DNA from 2 places in the Limosilactobacillus allomucosae genome. Region 1 is predicted to be linked to the other one. Evidence: a T-box and tRNA genes for the amino acid it is inferred to sense, from the RefSeq annotation. Region 1 holds a T-box; the other holds one or more tRNA genes.
The links. The T-box of region 1 lies ahead of leuS (leucine--tRNA ligase). A T-box ahead of a tRNA ligase gene usually reads a tRNA of that ligase, here a tRNA-Leu.

Region 1 (3,140 bases):
GCGCTGCTCGGCACTGCCAAACGCCGTTAAAACGATGTTGGTGCCAAGACCATAATAGCTTTTAGAGATGGTATGCTGGGCCAGATTGCTGATGATTTGGGGATGATCGTTTGACCAAAGAGGGGTTTTGTTTTCCATTGGAGTCGTCCTTTCTACGCTTGCAGTTTATTAATGTCATTATAACCTTGAGGGGCTTTTAGAAACGAGCAAAATTAAGTTAATTATCAAACAAACGTGTCTAAAAGTCAGGTGGAAATTTAAAATCTATTGTTTAAAAAATAATTGATGAAACAACGATGAATCCGTTTGCACGGCATTTGTCAAATAATTGCTAAAATATTCACAATATCTCTAGTAAAAATCATTTAAAACGAGTAAGATGGACCCGTAAAGGTTAAATCAAGGAAGGGGTCTAGAGTCATGCATTCATTCTTAAGTATCGATGTCGGTGGGACAGCGATTAAGTATGCCCTGCTGAACAACGCCGGTCAGATTACCAAAAAAGACAAGGTGCCGACGCCTACCAGCAGCCTGAGTGAATTTATGAAGTCGCTTTATGCAATTATTGATCAGTACCAAGCTCAGATCAGCGGATTGGCGGTCTGCGTTCCCGGCAAGGTTGATCCGCAAAAGCAGGTGGTCGTATTTAGCGATACGCTGCCGTTTTTGAAGAACTGGGATCTGCCAAAACTGTTTAAGGAACATTACCGTAAGATTCTGCCGATTGCCGTTGAAAACGAAGGACGCGCGGCAGCTTTGGCGGAATCATGGCTGGGCAATCTGCATGGTGAAACCGATGCGGCAGCCATTTTGCTGGGAACCGACATCAGCTCCGGCATCATCACCAATGGCAAACTGAACTATGGCGCGCATGCCGGTGCCGGAATGCTGAATTTTGTGCCAACCAACTTTAAGGCGGAAGGCACGGATCGCTTGGCAGGCTTTAACGGTTCTTCTGTCAAAATGATTCAGGACGTAATTGAGGCATCCGGTCTGCCGGAAGGTGCGGATGGCTTAGCGGCCTTTCGGATGATTGAAGCTGGCAATCCGGATGCCGCCAAGGTCTTTAACGAATATTGCTATCAGATTGCCTGCTTGATCTTGAGCATGCAGGCGATTGTTGATTTAAACAAGGTCGTTATCGGTGGTGGGATCTCCGCGCAGCCGATATTGATTAAGACGATCAATAATCAATATGACCAGCTGGTAGATTCAATGCCGATCGTGAAAAAAGAAATGGTCAAGCCAAAGATCGAACCGGCTAAATTCAAAAACGACGCCAACCTGTATGGGGCTTTAGATGCTTTGCTGCTGAAACTCGATGAACAAAATTAGAAATATATTAGAAAAGAGACTTGCACTTAGCGGCGGTCCTTGCTAGAATAGTTTGTAATCTTTGATCGTAGAGGAGTTAGTAGCCAACTCAGCTGTTTACAGAGACCAGGCGGCGGTGCAAGCCTGGAGCAGACGTTGGTGAACTGGCCTCAAAAAATTGCCGCTGAACCAATAGTAGGCGGCAACGTGAAATTCGCGTTAAGAATCTCAAGGGCCATGCATAAAGCGTGGAATTCAGGTGGTACCGCGGATTTTGATTCGTCCTGCATTTAGTTGCAGGGCGTTTTTTTATACGATCAACTTACTGACAATCAGAATTTTAAAAGGAGCAGGGCTAATGGCTTACGATCACAAAACGATTGAAAAGAAATGGCAGCGCTATTGGAAGAAAAACAAGACCTTTAAGGCGGAAATCAACAAGGACCAAAAGAAGTACTATGCTTTAGACATGTTTCCATACCCATCTGGACAAGGTCTGCACGTTGGTCACCCAGAAGGCTACACGGCAACGGATGTGGTTTCGCGGATGAAGCGGATGCAGGGCTACAACGTGCTGCATCCAATGGGTTGGGATGCGTTTGGTCTGCCGGCTGAACAGTACGCTTTAAAGACGGGCCACAATCCAAAGGGCTTCACCAACCAAAACATCGATCACTTTAGAGACCAGATTCAATCGCTGGGCTTTTCTTATGACTGGGATCGCGAAGTCAACACGACTGATCCAAACTACTACAAGTGGACGCAGTGGATCTTTGAACAGCTGTACAAGAAGGGGCTGGCCTATGAAGATGAGATCATGGTCAACTGGGCTCCTGACTTCATGGGCGGTACGGTTGTCTCCAATGAAGAAGTCGTTGACGGCAAGACGGAGCGGGGCGGCTACCCAGTCTACCGCAAGCCAATGAAGCAATGGGTTTTGAAGATTACGGCCTACGCCGATCGTCTGATTGATGATCTGGACTTGGTTGACTGGCCAGAAAGCGTTAAGGAAATGCAGCGCAACTGGATTGGTCGTTCAGAAGGTGCTTCCGTCTTCTTTGACATTGCTGATCATGATGGCAGAATCGAAGTCTTTACGACGCGTCCTGACACGCTGTTTGGGGCTTCCTACGTTGTTTTGGCCCCTGAACTGGATCTGGTTGACGAACTGACGACGCCTGAACACAAGGCCGAAGTTGAAGCCTACAAGGAAACGACATCTCGCCGCTCTGATCTGGAACGGACCGATCTGAACAAAGACAAGACGGGTGTATTTACGGGGGCTTACGCTATCAACCCAGTCAATGGCGAAAAACTGCCAATCTGGATCTCGGATTACGTACTGGCTTCGTATGGTACTGGTGCAGTGATGGCCGTGCCAGCTGGTGACCAGCGTGACTGGGACTTTGCCAAGAAGTTTGACCTGCCAATCAAGCCAATCATCAAGGATGCCGATATCTCAGAAGCAGCCTATGCTGGCGATGGCGAGCACATCAATTCTGGTTTTGTTGACGGCATGAAGATCAAGGAAGCCAAAAAGGCCATGATCGACTGGCTGGAAGAACACGATGCCGGCCACAAGAAGGTCAACTACCGGCTGCGCGACTGGATCTTCTCACGTCAGCGCTACTGGGGTGAACCAATTCCGGTTATTCACTGGGACGATGGTACGACCTCATTGGTGCCGGAAGACGAACTGCCTTTGAAGCTGCCTGACATGAAGAACATTGAGCCATCTGGTACTGGTGAGAGTCCACTGGCCAACGCTACTGACTGGATCAACGTTTATGACGAAAATGGCCGACATGGGCTGCGGGAAACCAACA
Region 2 (3,140 bases), 770 kb from region 1:
CCTATCGCGTCTTAGCCATTAATCGTGGGGAAAAAGCTAAGGTCTTAAGCATTAAGATTCTTGCCGATGAGCAGATCGTCCAGAATTATCTGAATTTCCGGCTGGTCAAAAAAGGCAGTGCTCAAAACGCTGCCGAGTTTGTCAAAAACGCGGCTGCCGAAGCCTACAAGCGTTTCTTGGGACCAGCAATCGAGCGGGAATTGCGGCGCGAACTGACTGACCAGGCTAATGAGCAGGCAATCAAGGTTTTTGGTGAAAATCTCTATCATTTGCTGATGCAGGCCCCAATCAAAGGCAAGGTGGTTTTGGGCTTTGATCCGGCATATCGGACGGGCTGCAAGCTGGCGGTTCTGGATCAAAATGGCAAGCTGCTCAAAGTGGCCGTTATCTACCCGCACAAGCCGGCACCAGAAAATCAGCGTCAGCAAGCAGAAGGACAGCTGCTGCAGCTGATTGAGGACTACCAGGTTGAGATGATTGCAATCGGTAATGGGACGGCCAGTCGTGAGTCAGAACGCTTTGTGGCGCAAACAATCAAAAAAATCAAGCGCCCCGTTTATTATGTAATCGTTAATGAATCGGGCGCGTCAGTCTATTCAGCCAGTCAAGACGCGCGTGACGAATTCCCAGATTTGACGGTGGAAAAACGCAGTGCCATCAGTATTGGCCGGCGTCTCCAAGATCCATTGGCCGAGCTGGTAAAGATCAGTCCAGAAGCCATTGGCGTTGGTCAGTATCAGCATGATCTGCCTAAGACGGCACTGAAAGTTGAACTGGATGCCGTTGTTGAACGGGCCGTCAATCGGGTCGGCGTTAATCTCAATACGGCCAGTTATCAGCTGTTGGCACACATTGCCGGGCTGAATGCCACGCTGGCAAAAAACATCGTACGATATCGCAATGAAAATGGCCGCTTTACCAGCCGCATGCAGCTAAAATCGGTTCCCCGCCTAGGACCCAAAGCTTTTCAGCAGGCGGTGGGCTTTTTGCGAATCGTGGATGGCGATGAGCCGTTGGATAACACTGATATTCACCCGGAAAGCTATGCAATTGCTCGTCAGTTGCTGCAGGCAGCCGGCATAACCAGTGAACTGGGCTCATCGACTGCTGCTCAGCGGCTGCGGCAGTTGGATATCAAACGGTTCGTCAGTGAAAAAGTCGGCCTGGCAACGCTTAAAGATATCATTGCCTCGCTTTGTGAGCCAGGACGAGATCTGCGTGACTCGTTGCCAGCACCGCTTTTGCGTCAAGACGTTTTGACGATTGAGGATCTAAAGCCAGGGATGCAGCTGCAGGGGACGGTTCGCAACGTCGTAGATTTCGGTGCCTTTGTTGATGTCGGTATCAAGCATGATGGGCTGGTTCACGTCTCGCATCTGACCAAGAGGTTCATTAAGGACCCGCGTCAGGTCGTAGCAGTCGGCGATATCGTTGACGTCTGGGTGCTGAGCGTAGACTTAAAGCGCCAGCGCGTACAGCTGACGATGGTTCAGCCAAATGAGTGACCAAATGACTGACGAAGAGCTGCAGCGATTGACTCAGACCTGGTCGCTGCAGGCATTTCAGCGACCATTTAAGCACCGGATCTGGTTTAACCGTCGCTTAAAGACTACCGGCGGCCGTTATCATTTAAAAGATCATCATATCGATATCAATCCCTTGATGTACGAAGAGTTTGACCTGGCCAATCTGCGCGGCGTCGTGTTGCATGAGCTCTGTCACTATCATCTGCATCTGGCTGGTCATGACTGTCACCATACTTCTGAATTCAAGGCGCTTTTAAAACGCGTCGGTGGTCTGCGCTATGCTCCAGCGGTTAGACAAACTGAGCAACGATTTAAGTGGCTCTATCAATGCAGCGGCTGCGGCATTCGGATTGGTCGCATGCGACGCTTTGACGTGCAGCGTTTTGTTTGTCGGCGCTGCGGCAGTCATTTTGAACTTTTAAACAAAAAATAGTTTGCCAACAAGTAGCATTTCTGTTAAAATGTTATTTGTTGATGCGGCAGTGGCGGAATTGGCAGACGCGCAAGATTAAGGATCTTGTGGTCGTTTTAGACCGTGGAGGTTCGAGTCCTCTTTGCCGCACTACGATTGCACTTGGCGTTAGCCAGGTGCTTTTTTTATGTTTTTGAGTTCGCCCTTGAAAAAGCAGGGGCGGACTTTTTTAGTTGATTTTTTAAGAACTGGAGCGGTTTTTCAATTAATTTAGTAAATTTTTTAGTGAAACAACACTGTTTTATCATTCATGAAAGCGCTATACTAAATAGACAGAGAATAATTTGATTTGAGGAGGCGCTTTTTAATGCAAGCAGATTTAAAATGGCTGGATGATCCACAGACGTTCCGGGTCAATCAGCTGCCAGCCCACAGTGATCATCAATGGTATCTTGATTATGCCGAAACTGGTCAGCAAAGCAGCAGCTTTACCCAGAGTTTGGATGGTCAGTGGCGTTTTGCCTTTGCCAAGGATCCGCAAAACCGCATTAAGGAATTTTATGCACCGGACTATGATGTCAGTCAATGGGATCTGATCAAGGTTCCCAGCATGATCGAATTAAACGGCTATGCTCAAAACCAATACACCAACATCTGGTATCCATGGGCCGGCAAGATCTATCGGCGCCCAGCCTATGCCTTGAGTCCTGATGATCTGCAGGTCGGCTCATTCAGTCAGGGAACTGATAACACCAATGGCTCATACGTCAAGCACTTTGATCTAAACGAATCACTGCGCGGAAAAAAAGTTCGTGTTCGGTTTGAGGGTGTTGAGCGCGCGATGTATGTCTGGCTGAACGGTCATTTCATCGGCTATGCAGAAGACAGCTTTACGCCCAGCGAGTTTGACCTGACGCCTTATTTGAAGGACACGGACAATGTTTTGGCAGTTCGCGTCTATAAGCACAGCACGGCTTCTTATCTGGAAGACCAAGACATGTTCCGTTTTTCTGGGATCTTTAGAAGCGTCAAGCTGTTAGGTCAGCCTAAGCTGCATTTGGAAGACTTGGATCTTAAGCCACGCGTAACTGATGACTTCAAAACCGGCATCTTTAACGTGGATCTAAAGCTGCAGGGACAAGATGGTCAGGTTTTGATCAAAGTCTTTGACGCCCAGGGCAATCTGGTCGTTGATGAAAGAA

Region 2: it encodes a tRNA-Leu, which carries the amino acid that the T-box ahead of leuS (leucine--tRNA ligase) is inferred to sense. The anticodon was not compared.

The regions. Positions count from the first base shown of each region.
Region 1 covers NZ_CP154878.1:1,858,278-1,861,417, reverse strand. The annotation lists gene ABC765_RS08660 (FAD:protein FMN transferase) at 1-138, opposite strand, end outside; gene ABC765_RS08655 (ROK family protein) at 421-1,335, shown strand; T-box leader at 1,391-1,604, shown strand; gene leuS (leucine--tRNA ligase) at 1,673-3,140, shown strand, end outside.
Region 2 covers NZ_CP154878.1:272,501-275,640, forward strand. The annotation lists gene ABC765_RS01180 (Tex family protein) at 1-1,505, shown strand, start outside; gene ABC765_RS01185 (SprT family protein) at 1,510-1,959, shown strand; tRNA gene ABC765_RS01190 (tRNA-Leu) at 2,003-2,088, shown strand; gene ABC765_RS01195 (glycoside hydrolase family 2 TIM barrel-domain containing protein) at 2,306-3,140, shown strand, end outside.